Regions from separate parts of the Clostridium isatidis genome, predicted to be linked through region 2. Evidence: predicted binding sites of a transcription regulator. Region 2 holds the regulator's gene; the other holds the start of a gene.

Region 1 (8,548 bases), 940 kb from region 2:
TCTCCTTCTAGTTTTAAAAGTTTTTCTCTTTCGCCTTCTAATAAATTAGATACAGGAATACCAGTCCATTTAGATAATACAAGTGAAATTTCTTCTTCAGTAACTTCTTCCTTTAATAAAGCTCCTTCATAATTTTCCTTTACTTCTTTTTCCTTGGCTTTTATTTCATTTTCTAATTGCGGTATTAAGCTATATTGAATTTCAGCTGCCCTATTATAATTGTAGTTTCTTTGTGCAGCTTCTAATTCTCCCTTAGCATCATCTAATTTCTCCTTTAATTCTTTTAATGCTAAAATTGATTGTTTTTCTCTTTCAAACTTAGCAGTTAACTCATCATTTTTAGCCTTTAACTCTGCTATATCTTTTTCTAAAGCATTTAATTTTTTTATTGAAGCTTCATCATATTCCTTACTTAAGGCTTCTTTCTCTATCTCTAATTGAAATAATCTTCTTCTTATATCATCTAATTCTGTTGGAAGGGAATCTATTTCTGTTCTTATCATTGAACCAGCTTCATCTACCAAGTCTATTGCCTTATCTGGTAAATATCTATCTTGTATATATCTATTTGATAATTTTACTGCAGCTACTAAGGCTGAATCGTGAATTCTAATCCCATGATGAATTTCAAACTTTTCCTTCAAGCCTCTTAAAATTGAAATTGCATCCTCAATTGATGGTTCATTAACTATAACTGGCTGAAATCTTCTTTCTAAGGCTTTATCCTTTTCTATATATTTTCTGTATTCATCAAAAGTTGTAGCTCCGATACAATGTAATTCTCCTCTTGCCAAAAGAGGCTTAATTAAATTACCTGCATCCATTGCTCCATCTGTTTTACCTGCTCCTACTATAGTATGAATTTCATCTATAAATAATATTATTTTTCCTTCACTGCTTTTTACTTCTTTTAATACAGCCTTTAATCTTTCTTCAAATTCTCCCCTATACTTAGCACCAGCTATTAAGGCTCCCATATCTAAAGAAAATATAGTTTTATCTTTTAAGCCTTCTGGCACATCTCCCTTAATTATTCTATAAGCTAATCCTTCTACTATTGCAGTTTTACCTACTCCAGGTTCTCCTATCAGCACTGGATTATTTTTAGTTCTTCTAGATAAAATTCTAACAGCTCTTCTTATTTCCTCGTCTCTACCAATAACTGGATCTAACTTATGCTTTCTAGCTAACTCTGTAAGATTAGTTCCATATTTGCTTAAAGCATCATAGGTACCTTCTGGATCCTGAGTTTCAACTCTTTGATTGCCCCTTATCTCCTTTAAAGCATTCATAAATCTTTTCTCAGTTATATCATACTTATCTAATATTCTTCTTATTTCTGCCTTTTTATTTATATCTATAATTGCAAGCATAACATGCTCAACACTTATATAAGCATCTTCAAACTTCTTGGCTATATCTTCTGCCTTTACTAATATTTCTTGGATTTCCCTTGTTGCATATACACCTGAAGAATTTGCCCCTTCTCCAAGAACTTTTGGCATTTTATTTAGTATATCTTTTAAATCAGCTTCAAGACCTTTAACATTAACCTCCATTTTGGTTAAAATATTTGGTATTAATCCATCTTCCTGTTCTACTAAAGCAGTAAATAAATGTATTATTTCAACTTGTTGATGATTGTTCCTAACAGCAATTTGACTTGCATCATTTAATGCTTGTTGAACTCTTATTGTCATCTTATCTACATTCATTTTCTCACCTCTATCATTAAATCAATTATATTTTATTCTATATTTTTATAATAATACAAAGGTCAAAGAAAGTCAAAGTTTTTTTTACATATTTTACATTTCAATTTTATAGTATATAATAATAAAAAAGTACTGAACACCTTTTTACAATTAAAAACGCACAATTTACAAGGCTAAATATCGAAACTTTTGATATTCAAAACTTGAAATATATAGAGGCGATATAATTATTATTTTTTATGTTTTTCTATAAATAAAAAAGAATTGTGCCTAAGAAAAGGAGAATATATATGAGAAGAGAATATATAACTTATTCTAATGATCTGCCTATAAAAATATCTTATGTAAATATTAAAAATTATCCTATCCATTGGCATAATGCAATTCAAATAATATATGTTTTAAAAGGTAAGATTTCTGTAAATATTGATACAGATTCCTTTGAACTATATGAAAGGGAAGTTGAAATTATTAATGTAAATGAGGCTCATAGTATATCTAGTGATGAAGATAATGAAGTCTTACTATTTTTTATAGATCCTTATTTTTTTGAAAAGTATTATAAGGATATAAATAATGTTTTCTTTTATACAGGTTCTACAGATGAGGGTCCTCAAGAAGGTGAAGAATATTTAATTCTTAAAGAACTTCTATCTAAACTCCTATGTGAAGTAGTTCAAAAAATAGAAGATTATGATGAAGAGGTAGAAACTATTTTAGTCGAACTTTTATATCATTTAATAAATAATTTTCACTATCTTACTTATGAAAAAGAAGAATTAAAAGAAAAAACAGAGCAACTAGCAAGATATCATAGAATTTCTAAATATATTTTTAATAATTATGATACAAATATAACCCTACAAGATATTGCTAAAAAGGAATTTTTAAGTCCAGATTATTTATCTCATGAAATTAAATATGCAACCGGATATAGCTTTACAGATTTAGTAAACTTGACTAGAGTTGAAGAGTCGGTCAAATTACTTCTAGATACAGACTTAAGTATATCTGATATTTCTGATGAAGTAGGCTTTTCCCATGTTAGATATTTAAATAAAAATTTTAAAATATATTATAATTGCACTCCGCTTCAATTTAGAAAAAAGTATAAATTAAGTGAAAAAGAATTTGAGGAAGCAAAAAGATATGAAATTTTGGATTTAAAAAATGCCTTAGAAAATCTTTCAAGCGATTTAGAAGACTATGAAAGATTTAATTATGAAAATAAATTATGGACTATTCATATAAATATGGATGATAGTGTAGGATTATTTAATACAGAGTATAGGGAAATTATTAACTTAGAGGATGCCTTTGATTTATTGTTGGAAGACAATAAAGATATACTTGAAGAAATCCAAGAAGAACTTCACTTCAGCTATGCAAGACTTAATAATATGTTTTGTAATGATATGGGAGTTTTCCCTAAATCAGATTTTTATAATTGGAATAAGGCCAAAAGTGTTATAGAATTTCTTGATTCTATAGATTTATATCCATTAATATTAATTGATAATCCAAACTTCACTTTAGAAAAATATATTCAAATTATCCAAAGCTTTCTAGAATATTTTAACGAAATTGATTATATAGATATTTCAAACTTTAAATTTCAATTTACAAATATAATATCTAAAGATATTAAGGCTGGCTTAATAGATTTTATTAGTTCTAATTACAATATAGATATTATAGAAAATGATTTTATCTCTGTCAAAAGTTTAAATAAAATATATGATACCATTTATATGCTTCCTTTTATCATCCATAATACTATTTTTCAAAAGAACTCCTTAAACTTTTTAAGGGCCTATGATGTATTAGAGAAAGAAGCAAGGCTTACAAATGAAGTTTTTATAGGAGCCCCTGGTATTGTAAATGATATGAATATAAGAAAACCATCTTACTATGCTTACTATTTTTTAAGTAAGCTTGGAGAGGAAATAGTTTTATTAGAAGATGGCTGCATTGTAACTAAAGATGAAGATGGATATTGTATACTTTTATATGCTTATAATGAAGATATTACAGAGCTTAAGGATTATGATAAAATCTTTAAAAAAAGAGGAACTAAAAACATATATAAAAAACGCATATCCTTAAATATACAAAACATAAAAACTAATTCAAGAATTATCACATATGAAGTAAGCGAAAAGGTAGGTTCATCCTATAACTACTGGTTGTCTATGGGATCTCCAGATAGATTAAATAAGGAAGAAAAAGAAATTCTACACAAAGCTTCCTTCCCAAAAATAGAGTTTAAATATTCAAAGAAAAGTCCAATTTTAAATATTATTACTGAATTAAAAGGATATTCAGCTAAATTGATATATATTAAAAAAGCAAGATAGTAGCAGTTAGGAGTGTGGAGTTTTGAGTGTAAAGTGTGGAGTTTGAAGTGTGAAGTTTTAGCATGGTTATTTTATAGCAGAAATGTACTTATACTGCATTAATTTTGATAATTAATACTTTTTTACTTTTTCCAACTTATAATAAATCTCTTAATTGTACCTTAAATAGAACATTTAAATCAATGCTTTCAGCTCCTTGTATATATATAATTTAAATATAAGATTAATTAAAAAGGAGTTGTAATTATGAGAGGACTTTTCTTTTCTCCTAGAATATTTTATAAATTTTCTATATTTAGTATATTTTCATCTATGTTTAATAGAAATTAACATAAAAATTACCCCTAGGAAAGATAGGCTTAACAAACTATCAACAACTAGGGGTAAATTTATTTTTTATTTATTTATCTTCTTTCAATTTCATTGCTAGTCCAAAATATTTTAAGGATTCTCTTGTTTCTCCTAATTTATAATACATTTCAGCCATATCCAAATATCTTTTATATTTTTCTTCTTTATTTGAAAATTTCAATAGTGAATCTAAAGATAAGTTCATATAAATTTCTGCCTGATCATACATTTCTTGTTTTTGAAGTATCATTCCCTTTAAATAATAAGCTTTTTCTATTTCTATAATATCATCACTTTCAATGGCACAATTTAAAGCTATATCTATTATCTCAAATGCATATTCATATTCTTCATTGTCATATAGTGTTTTCACGCAGTTATTTAAAAACTTCACATATTCATTTTTATTTTCCTTAGGAAATAATTTAATTCCTTCTTTAATTTCATTTAACCCTTTTTCTTTATCTTTTATAGCAAAAAAACATTTTCCATTTTCACCTTTTGCTATTGCTAAATCCATTAAATTATCTCTTTTATAAAAATATGAAAGGTTAACGTATTTTTCTTTTCCTTCATTATTAATTAGTATATTAATTCTTGCAAAGGCGTGATATAAATCTCCCTTTTTATCATTATCTTCAATATTATCAATATATCTTATAGCTTCGTTTAAAGAATTATAAGCCTTTTCTAAACTACTAATATTTAAATAAGATATTCCCTGCTTATAACAAATATAAGAATACTTATCTATATCTAACTCTTTTTTCTCTGTAAGCAGCGGCTTTATTCTTTCATAATAGTTGATTGCTTCAGAATATTCTTTAGTACTATAAAAGAATTCAGCCATATCAGTATAGTAAATAATAGTATTATCTGGAGTGTTATTCTTTTGATATAAATCATAGTATTGCGATACTATAGAATGTATATTTTCAACTTTACCTTTTTCAACATAATAATTAAATAATATATGAGTAAATTCAAAAGCCAAATCATCATATGAATATTCTAAAGCATAATTAATATTATTCTTTAATGCTTCTTCTTTTTCTTCTATTGCATTTGTCTTTATAAATTCAAGATTAGAAATTAACTGTTCTTTAACATCGCTTACTAAGTAATCATAATCTATGTTGAGTTTTTTTGAAACATACTCCAAAATATCCTTATCAGCTTTTATTTTTCCGTTTTCTATACAACTCATTTTGGATATTGATACTTTATCTCCACATAATTCTTTTAAAGTTACTCCATGATATATTCTAATTCTTTTAATCTTCTCTCCAGTTGATAATATCTCCATTAATCTCCCCCGCCTGGATTAATTCCTAAGGATTCCCATTTCCTTAAAAATATTTATCCCTTCATCTAAATATTTAGCAGCTTCTATATCTCTTTTATTATCAATATAGAATTTTCCAATCATTATTGCAATCTGCCCAGCTTGTTGATATAAACCATTTGTTTTAGCTATTTCATATGTATTTAATAAAGTATATTCAGCATCTTTTAGTTTATCATTTATCATATGAATTCTATACCACAATATATTAATTTCAACTAAATGCTCAAAATCTTCATCTTTTAGATATTGCTTAATTTCATTTAATAATTCTTCACATTTTTTAATATCTTTTATTTTAATATAATTTTCACACATATTTATTAAAGTGGATATTAGTTTTTCATCTTTTCTTCTAATTCTTATTTCCTTAGCAATCTCATAATGCTTAAAGGATTCTTCAATATTTTCAAATCTATAGAACAGTTTTCCTAAATTATTTTCTATTTCGGAAATATTATTTAATTCTTCCAGTTCTTTATATACTTCTAAACTTTTTTGAGAATATTTTATAGCGTTTGATAAGTCTCCTTTAGCATTGTATTCTTCAGAAATTAATAATAATGTTTTTGCATATTCTTCTTTATTGTTAACTTGTTCAAATTTACTTTTTGCTAAAAAAGAATAATCCATGGCTTTCTTTATATTTTCAGTTATATAATAAGATTCAGCCATATAATAATAAATTTCCCCAAGTAACGAATCATCTCCTATATTATTATCTAAGTATACCTTTTCTGCTTGTCTTAAATAACTATTAGCAGAATGATATGCTTTTAACTTTAAAGTTATCTTACCCAAATTTAGGAAGGTATTTATTATTTCCTCATGATTATTATTTTTAATAAAAATTACATTTGCTGATAAGAAAAATTGCTGAGCTAAAGTAAGTTCGCCTTTAGCCATATATATCTGTGCTCTTATATATAGTATTTTTGCTTTCCTATAATCTAAATTGTACTTTTCAACATAATATAATGCATTTTCAATATATTTTTCTCCAGAAAAATAATCTCCTGCTAAAATATATGCTTCTGCCATTTGTTCATAATAAATACTTATCTTCTCAGCTTGAGTTTCTTCTGACTCCATAAGATATTCAACAGAAGTTTGAAGTTCCTCTGCTAAATACTCTAATAAATCCATAGAGGGATTTGATCTTCCTGATTCAACTAAGCTTATTTGCCCAGGTGTAATTCTATCCCCAGCTAGATCTTTAAGAGTCATATTTAATTCTTTTCTTCTTCTTTTTATCTTTTCTCCTAATGCAAGAATCTCCATTAACACTCTTCCTTTTCATTCACATAAATTCTTAATATCTCGATATTTATTTTACATAATTATATCATAATTTTACAGATTTATATAGTTATTCTTACTTTTGTATTAAGATATTAGAGTTTTTTCGTCAAATTTTAGTATAAATAAATAAATTTTTTTATGTTTTTTGTCATTTATTTAGTTGATTTCATTATAAAAAAAACAATTTACAATAAGTAAGCTCAAAAGCCTTTCTTAATTGTAAATTGTTTTTTTATATTACATTCACATTTTTTATCTTTATTTTATATATTCCATTATTGCATCATATGCGTCTTCAGCCATATTAGCTGCTTTCCTTCCCATTTTTTTGATACTTCTTTGTTTTTTTCTATCTAATTGTGGATACATCATAGCACTTACTGCCACCCCTAATACTGCACCTGTTACAATAGTTTTCATAGTTTTCATAATATCACCTCATAATAATATTTTTTTAATTTTTCATATTCTTATTATTAGTAATATTTTTTTCTTTAACCATTGAAATTATTGGTAAGGTGCTTCTTAGTTTAACTAATATCCTTTATATATTCTAACACCTTTTTTTGTTTCTCAATATTAAGTTTTGTAAGAAGTCTATTAATCTCTAAAAGAAGATCCTTATCTTCTTTAATTTCGACTGTTTCTTCTAATTTATTCTCATTGCTTGATTTAGCTACAATAATTTTATCTTCCTTATTATTAGTAATACTTATTATCTCTCTTTTTATATTTTCATTTTCAACAAATAAAAGATTATTAGATAACCATTTATCTACTACTTTATTTGAAATAATAGATAATTTTTCTTTACATTTTTCATCTGCCAATTCATTAAAAATATCTCCAGTATGACTATCAACCTTAACAAAAATCACTTCTATGCCTAATTTCATTAATTCGTTCATCTTATTATAATATCTAATGGATGATTCTTCTCTTCTTTCCCAGAAACCTGTGGCATGATGGGCAATTCCTTCATAATCATGGAATATTACAACTTTCTTATCCCTTTTATACAAAGCATATTCAACAGCTTTAATTGCAGCTTCTAATTCTCCAGCAATCTGCCTAATATTACTTTGGGAGCTATCTGCTGATACTCCACTTTCAATATACTCCACCACATTATTTCTAACAGCAACTAAGCCGTATGCATATTTTTTAGAGCTTACACTATAACTTCCATCTACATAAACATGCAAACAATCCTCTGGATAATTATCTACACCTTTTTTAAAGATTTGACTTCCTTTATTTAAAAAGTTCTCAGCTTCTTTTATATCTTCAAAACTTTTATACTTTGCTCCCTTAACCCCTTTAACATATTTCAAACATTCGTCCCAGGTCTTAACTATTAGATTTTCTATTTTCTTATCATTTTCGAAATCATATCCTTCTTTTATAGCATAAACTTTCTTTCCCATAATATCTTCCTCTCTTTATAATGTACAATATACATTATTTTAGATTGTTGA
Region 2 (8,548 bases):
TCCTTACAGCTTCTGTTAGCTGCCCCCCTTCATTATATCCAACGTAGCCTGGAGGAGCCCCAATAAGCCTTGAAACAGAATGTTTTTCCATATATTCAGACATATCTATTCTTATTAAATTTCTTTTATTTCCAAACATAGCTTCAGCTAAGGCATTACATAACTCAGTTTTTCCAACACCTGTTGGTCCGCAGAATATAAATGTTCCTATAGGTCTGTTAGGATCTTTTAAACCAACCCTTGCCCTTCTTATAGCTCTAGAAACTGCTAAAATAGCTTCCTTTTGGCCTATTACTCTTTTTTGTAAAGTTTCTTCTAGACGTAATAACTTCTCAGATTCCTTCTCTGTAAGTTTTTCTAATGGAACCTTTGTCCAGGCAGATACAACCTTAGCTATTTTTTCTCTATTGACTATATAATTACAATTTATTTCATTATTTGAATTAACTCTATAATTATTTAATCTCTCTCTTAACTCCTGCTCTTTATCCCTTAAATAAGCTGCTTTTTCAAAATCTTGATTTATTATTGAATTTTCCTTTTCCTTAACTATATTTTCTATTTCGAATTTTATATCTTCTATATTTTTAATATCTGCAGAATTATTTAAGTTCTCTATTCTTACTTTTGCTGAAGCTTCATCTATTAAATCAATTGCTTTATCTGGCAAGTATCTATCTGTAATATATCTATCTGCTAATTCTACAGCAGCTTCTAAAGCTTCATCTTCTATCTTTACATTATGGTGTATTTCATATTTCTCTCTTATACCCTTAAGAATTAGAAGTGTATCTTTTTTTGTTGGTTCATCAATCCTTACTTGCTGAAATCGTCTCTCTAAGGCAGGATCTTTTTCTATATACTTTCTATATTCATCTATAGTAGTGGCTCCAATACATTTTATTTCACCTCTTGCTAGAGCCGGCTTTAAAATATTAGAAGCGTCTATGGCTCCTTCTGCTGCTCCAGCACCTACTATTGTGTGTATTTCATCTATAAAAATTATAATATCTTGAGACATTTTAATTTCTTCCATTACTCGTTTTAATCTTTCCTCAAATTCTCCTCTATATTTTGCTCCAGCAATCATAGAGGTTAGGTCTAAAGATATTATTTCCTTATCTATTAAAATATCAGGAACATTATTATTAACTATTCTTTGAGCTAGACCTTCAACAACAGCTGTTTTTCCTACTCCCGGTTCACCAATAAGACAAGGATTATTTTTTATTCTCCTGCATAATATTTCTAATATTCTTTGATTTTCTTTTTCTCTTCCAATTACAGGATCAAGTTTCCCTTCTCTTGCAAGTTCAGTAAGATTTACCCCATATTGATTAAGCATTGCTAATTTAGAATTTTTTTTCTTAGCTTTATTTTCAATATTAGCTTCTCCTAATTTGTTTTCATAAAGATAGGTTTGCAATTTATTTTTTGCTAAGTTAAAATTAAACTTTAAAGTTTCTAAAATATAATAAGCTACTCCCTCTTTATCATCTAATAATGATAATAAAATATGTTCTGGTTTTACATTGTTGTGATTAAAGGCTTTTGCTTTAATTAAGCTATCATCAAGAACTTTTTTTGTTTTGGGATTTAATAACATCTCTCCAATAGAAATATCAATATCTCCAAATCCCAAATAATCTTCTATTACCCTTCTAACATCATCAATTGTTATTTTATTATTATAAAGAACTTCCTTTGCATATCCGCCTTCCTTTAATATCCCTAAAAGAATATGCTCTGTTCCTATATAACCATGTTTAAAATATTGTGATTCCCTTTGAGCTTCTACTAAAACCTGCTGAGACCTCTCTGTAAAATTCCCAAAAACCATATATACCTCCAATCCACATTATTTTATTACACTATTAAATTTTATAAATTATGATAAGATAATAGCTAACATTCCCTTAAGAATATCAGCTCTAAGTTCATTCTTGTAATCAGAGGATGCTATTGTTCTATCATTTAAAGTTATTTTCATTATTTCATATTCTCTTTTGGTAATTAAATTTATTTCCTTTAAATGATTTAATATAGATAAAGCTCCATTATAGGTGATGCTATTCCCAATTGAATCACCTATTAACTTTAATTTTTCTCTATTGTCATGATAATTAATTCTCTTTATAACAATGCATCCACCACCACCTCTTTTACTTTCTATAACATATCCTTTCTCATAAGTAAATCTTGTTGATAAAACATAATTAATTTGAGATGGTGCACAGGAAAATTTATCTGCTAATTCGTTTCTACGAATAGAAACTATACTTTTTTCCTCTTCACTTATCATATCTTTTATAAAATTTTCTATTACATCAGAAATTCTTGCCATTTTCTCACCTTCTTAAACTAAAATTTTTATTGACCTTCTTTGACTTTTATTATATATTATTATTTTTTAATTGTCTATTTGTTAATTCTATCAACTTTTGTCAAAACTATAATTGAGGTGATAAAAATATGGAGATTAAGTGGATAGGTAACACAAGTTTCTTAATAAAAACTTCTCTGGGCAAGAAAATTCTTTTAGATCCTATACAAATTCACCCTTTAATAGAAAAGTATGATTTTAATCCAGATATAATTACTTTTAGTCATTTACATAATAATGAAATTATTAATGACTTTATAAATAATAATTCTACTGTTATAACTTCTCCCTGTAACTTTACTAATGAATTTATAACAATTGAAGGCTATAAAAGTTATAGAGATGACCTAAATGGGTATAAAAGAGGAGAAAATATTATATATTACTTTAATATTGATGATTATAAAGTGTGTCATTTGGGTTCATTAGGCCATTGTTTAGATGCTGATTTATTGTCTAAAATATATGGCTGTGATTTTTTATTTATTCCTATTGGCGGGCACTTTTGTTTAGATGGTTTACAAGCAGCTAAACTAGCAAAGAATATTAATCCTAAATATGTAATTCCAATGGCTTATAAAAGTTCTTCAGATTATTTTTTTCTTGATGGACCTCATAAGTTTCTATCATCAATGAAAAATACTCCTTTAATAGAAAAAGATATAATACATACTGATGAGCTATTATTTGATGAACCATGCACTATAATAGTGTTATCAAAACAAAAATAAAGAACCGCTATTACTAGCGGTTCTTTATTTAAATTAAGCTTCTACTGGAGCTCCTACTGGACAAACATTTGCACAGTTTCCACAATCTATGCAAGTATCTTCATCAATGATGAATTGAGTATCTCCTTGAGTTATAGCTTCAACAGGGCATTCTGCAGCGCATGCACCACAGCTTATGCATGAATCTTCTATTCTATATGCCATATAAAGCACCTCCTACAAATAAGAATATTTCATTACTATTCTAACATAGGGATTATAAATTTTAAAGTGTTAAGTTTTATATTTAATTTAAATTACCGTATATCCCATATCTTCTATTGAAGAAATTAAATCATCTAAGGTTATACTAGATTCATCATAGAATATAGTAACTTCTTTTTTAGATAGTAATATTTCACAGGCTATTACACCAATATTTTTAGCTATTGCTTCTCTAATAATAGCAACATCTTTATTATCTTTCATATTAGGAACCTTTAAAAAGGACTTCATATCTATTCTCCCCCTAATTTTCCTCTATAAGATCCTTAAGTAAATTTTTATCTTCTGGTGACTCAACTTCTAATTTTATTTCTGTATCATCAACAGCATCTTCATAACTTCCTTCTACTAATTCAATATTATCTATTTTAAATTCTTCTATTATTTCTTCGTCTATCCTTTTATATTTTACTTTTACACTTTCTTTTACTGTACTATTAGATACAACTTCCCCCTCTATATCATCTATCCTCACAATAGACCCCACTTTAGGTAATCTTTGTCTTATATCTTCATATGTACTTTGCTCATAATTTAAGCAGCACATTAATCTTCCACATATTCCAGATATTTTTGTTGGATTTAATGAAAGATTTTGTTCCTTAGCCATTTTTATAGAAACCGATGCAAAATCTCCTAAAAATGTTGAGCAGCAAAGAGTTCTTCCACAAGCTCCTAATCCGCCTAACATCTTAGCCTCATCTCTTACACCAATTTGTCTAAGCTCTATTCTAGTTTTAAAGATAGTAGCTAAATCCTTTACTAATTCCCTAAAATCTACTCTTCCATCTGCTGTAAAATAAAATATTACTTTATTATTATCAAATGTATATTCTACATCAATTAGTTTCATATTTAATCCATGCTCTTCTACTTTCTTTAAACAAATTTCTAGAGCATCTTTTTCTTTAACTTTATTTTCTTTATGTTTTTTAATATCTTCTTTTTCTGCAACTCTTATTACGCTTTTTAAAGGTGCTACAATATCAGATTCAGGTATTTCCTTAATTCCAATAACACATTCTCCAAATTCTATTCCTCTTGCAGTTTCTACTATGACAAAATCCCCAGCATTTATTTCTAAATTATTTGGATCGAAATAATATATTTTACCTGCCTTCTTAAATCTTACACCTACAACTTCTATCATTATTTAACCTCCATAAAACCTATAAGCATAACTCTAACGGTTAATAAAAAATTAGAGTTTTTTAACAGATTGTATCTACACTCTCCTATTTTATCAATAATCTTAGTAAGTTTCTTATAGGACATTTCAATAGCTAATTGCTTAATATCATTTATTTTATCTTTGTTTATTATTCCCTTTTCATTATTTATTTCTTTGAAAACCATTATGTCTCTTACAAAGGATGATAAAATATTTAATATCTCTTCTTTTTTCTCTTTATATGATGAAAATTTATCTTCAAATTCTAATAAATTACTAATATCACCTTTTACAATTTTATATAATAAATCAATCAATATATCCCGTAAATTCTTTAATGATGAATCCTTTAAAAAAGCTTCAGCTTTTCCAGGTATTCCTTCTGCATATGAAATAGCTGCGCTTACTTCTTCTTCTTTATATTCAGAAATGCCTATATTTTTTAGATATAAATTCACTTCTTCATTTGATAAAGGAGTTAGCTTATGTATTTCACATCTAGATTTTATTGTATCTAGAATCAGCTCTAAACTCTCACATAATAAAATAATATAAACACCCTTAGGAGGCTCCTCTATAGTTTTTAAAAGAGCATTTTGAGCTTGAACGGTTAATTTATTTCCATCATGAATTATAATTATCTTCTTATCTCCCTCATAGGGCTTTTTATTAATCTCATTTATAATTTCCCTAGCTTCATCAACCCCAAAAGAAGCTTTTTTTAATCTATAATTTATAATATCTACAGATTCCCTATTATTCCTAAGCCCTAATATATTTTTAGCTGTTATAATAGCTAAAGGGCTCTTTCCAATTCCGTCTTCTCCAACTATTATGTGGGCATGGGAGATTTCTCCACTGCTGATTCTTAAATTTAAATTATTTAATATTCTGCTATGTCCAATAAATTCCCCCATGATATCCTCCAATAATTTATTTATACCCTAATAAATTGATCTACATCTAAAACAAATATAGTTGCTCCACCTACTTCAACTTCTATAGGATAAGACATAAAGATATCCACATTACCAGTAATAGGTGTTGTAGTATTTATTATCTGCTTGCGTTTTTTGCATGTATCTTCTATCAAACTAATAACATAGTTTACCTTTTCTTCTTCAACTCCAATAATTAAAGTTGTATTACCAGCTTTTAAAAATCCCCCAGTAGTAGCTAGTTTTGTAACCCTAAAACCTGCTTCTGTTACAGAATCAATTAATTCTGCTGAATCATCATCTTGAACTATGGCTATTACTAATTTCATATATAACCCTCCATAAATAATACTATCATCTATATTTTATCATAATTAGATTATAAATTAAGCAAAAATTTATAATCTAATTGCCAGCAAAAACTTCCTGAATATGCTATCTTATTTTATAAATTTAATTATTTTACTTTTTACACTTTCAAAAACTTCATCAATTGATTTTTCTGCATCAATTTTTATAAAAGTTTCTTTATTTGCTTCACATAGTTTAATATAGCCTTCTCTCACCTTATAATGAAAATCCATCTTTTCTAAATCCAGTCTATTTACTTCTCTATCTTTGTTTTTATTTATTCTTGCTAGTCCCACCTCAGGACTTACATCAAAAAAAATATTTAAATCAGGCATGTACTCATCTATTGCAAACTTATTAATATTATATATTTCTTCTATGCCCAATCCTCTAGCATAACCTTGATAAACCAATGAAGAGTAAACAAATCTATCACAAAGAACTATTTTTCCTTGCTCTAATTCTTTAATAACTTTTTCTACTAGATGCTGTCTTCTTGCTGCTGCATATAAAAGAGCTTCTGTTTTAGCATCCATTTGAGTATTATTTTTATCAAGAATTATTTTTCTAATATCCTCTGAAATTTTAATTCCACCAGGTTCCCTTGTTTTTATACACTCTACATTATTTTCAATAAAATAATTATAAATCATCTCTAATATTGTACTTTTCCCTGAGCCTTCTCCACCTTCAAAGGCTATAAACTTTCCTTTTTTCATTTATATCTCCCTCATATGTTTATTTTATATTTTCTTTTTAACCACACTTTTATTTTATTTTTATAATAATTATATTCAAAATCATCTACATTTAATAGAGAAATATTATCATAACATGAATTACATACTAAACTTTTATTAATAATTATATCACTATATATTTCCTTTCCACAAATTATACATTTATTTTCGTTATTATCTATTCCCTTAATTAATAAATCCATATTATAATCCCTTCCTAATCATAAATTTATTATTATTCTCGACACTTAGGTATATTTATAATCATTTAAAGAAAAATAAATATATGGAAAGTTAGGAGGAGTGTAATATGAAAAATTGTATGATTTCTGCTTTAGAAAAATCTAAAACAGATATTAAATCATTAAATGAATTTTTATTTAATAATCCGGAAGCCAGCTATAAAGAAGTAAATAGCAGCAATTATATATGTGAATTTTTAAGTAAACATAATTTTAAAATAGAAAAAAACTTCTTAGATTTAAATACATCCTTTTTTGCTTCTAAGGGAAATGGACATCCAAAAATATGCTTTTTATGTGAATATGATGCAGTATTAAATGAAGGTCACTTAACAGGTCATAATCTCCTAACCGCCACCTCCATTGCTGCCGCTATTGTTTTAGGAGAAATTATACATAAAATTAATGGCTCTGTAATAATAATTGGATGCCCAGGAGAATATTTAGGTGGAACAAAGTCTATAATGACAAAACAAGGAGTTTTTGATGATATAGATGCTGTTTTAGTATCGCACCCAGATGTAATTACTTCTGAAAGCGGCAGTTCTTCAGCAATAGTTCCTATGCAAGTTAAATTCTTAAGCAGTAATGGATTTAGTTTTTTAAATAAAGAAGATTATAACTCTCTAGACGGAATTTTATTAACCTTTAACATACTAAATTCTTTACAAAAAGGATTTCCCAAAGATATTGAAATAAACTCAATATTATCTAAAGGAGGATACACCCCGCTTTTAGTTCCTCCAGAAGCTGAAGCAAAATTTTATATTAGGGGAAAAGAAATGGATGTAGTACGGGTAGTAGAAAATAAAATTAGAGAAATAGTAATATATGTATCAAAACTGATTAGAATTCAATATTCTATATCATTATACGAACCAGAAAGCGAAGAATTACGTACAAATAGAACATTAAATAGGTTGTTTAGCCATAATCTTAAAGAAAATGGAATAATAAATATTCAAGCACCTAGAGATATTAAATCAGGTTTAAGTCTTGGAATTGTAAGTAAAAAAGTTCCTACAATTCATCCATATTTCTCAATAATAAAAGATGAATCAATTAAATATGGAACAAAAGAATTTGCAAAGGCTACAATTTCTGAACATGGCTTTAATGAAGCTATGAAAGCTGCTCTATCTCTTGCCTTTACTGGATATGATATTATAGTTAATGAAAATTTATTAGCAGAAGTAAAAAATGAATTTTACAATAAGTAGGCTCTTAAACTAGAGCCTACTTTTATATTTCCCCTTACTGTTTATTATAATTATTAAATTAATCATTTCCCTTATTTAATATTTTATATTATAGTATAATTAAAGGAGTAATTCATATATGGAGGTCAAATATGATTCAAATTTATAAAAGTGTAAGCGAGGAAAATCCAACCTTAAAAACATTAAAAAATATAGAGAATGGCTGCTGGATTAATATTGTTGCTCCATCTGATGAAGAATTAATATTAATTTCTAAAAAGACTAATGTTCCTTTAGAATTTTTAAAAGCACCTTTAGATGACGAAGAAACCTCTCGTATAGATATAGAAGATAATTGCTTATTAGTTGTAGTTGATATTCCCTTTACTGAAATGGAGGAAAATTCACTTACCTATGATACCTATCCTCTAGCAATAATACATACTGACAAGCAAATAATAACAGTTTGTTTAAAAAACAGCAGAATATTATCAGATTTTATTAACGGAAAAGTTAAATCCTTTTTTAC

Evidence for each region. The regulator CtsR, encoded in region 2, represses protease genes until heat stress. The targets are predictions, from matches to a motif close to AAGGTCAANNAAGGTCAAAT.
Region 1: the regulator CtsR is predicted to act here: its motif matches at 1,774-1,793, upstream of clpB (ATP-dependent chaperone ClpB).

Annotation. Positions count from the first base shown of each region.
Region 1 is NZ_CP016786.1:2,136,066-2,144,613, forward strand. Features, by position in the region: gene clpB (ATP-dependent chaperone ClpB) at 1-1,715, opposite strand, end outside; gene BEN51_RS10090 (helix-turn-helix domain-containing protein) at 2,006-4,072, shown strand; gene BEN51_RS10095 (helix-turn-helix domain-containing protein) at 4,473-5,729, opposite strand; gene BEN51_RS10100 (helix-turn-helix domain-containing protein) at 5,748-7,049, opposite strand; gene BEN51_RS10105 (YtxH domain-containing protein) at 7,329-7,499, opposite strand; gene BEN51_RS10110 (ribonuclease H1 domain-containing protein) at 7,601-8,497, opposite strand; gene BEN51_RS10115 (YkvA family protein) at 8,537-8,548, opposite strand, start outside.
Region 2 is NZ_CP016786.1:204,128-212,675, reverse strand. Features, by position in the region: gene BEN51_RS01025 (ATP-dependent Clp protease ATP-binding subunit) at 1-1,840, opposite strand, end outside; gene BEN51_RS01020 (CtsR family transcriptional regulator) at 1,889-2,344, opposite strand; gene BEN51_RS01015 (MBL fold metallo-hydrolase) at 2,473-3,114, shown strand; gene BEN51_RS01010 (DUF362 domain-containing protein) at 3,148-3,318, opposite strand; gene BEN51_RS01005 (heavy-metal-associated domain-containing protein) at 3,406-3,609, opposite strand; gene BEN51_RS01000 (PSP1 domain-containing protein) at 3,623-4,528, opposite strand; gene BEN51_RS00995 (DNA polymerase III subunit delta') at 4,528-5,466, opposite strand; gene BEN51_RS00990 (cyclic-di-AMP receptor) at 5,487-5,816, opposite strand; gene tmk (dTMP kinase) at 5,928-6,557, opposite strand; gene BEN51_RS00980 (sigma factor G inhibitor Gin) at 6,569-6,781, opposite strand; gene BEN51_RS00975 (zinc-binding metallopeptidase family protein) at 6,889-8,040, shown strand; gene BEN51_RS00970 (magnesium transporter CorA family protein) at 8,172-8,548, shown strand, end outside.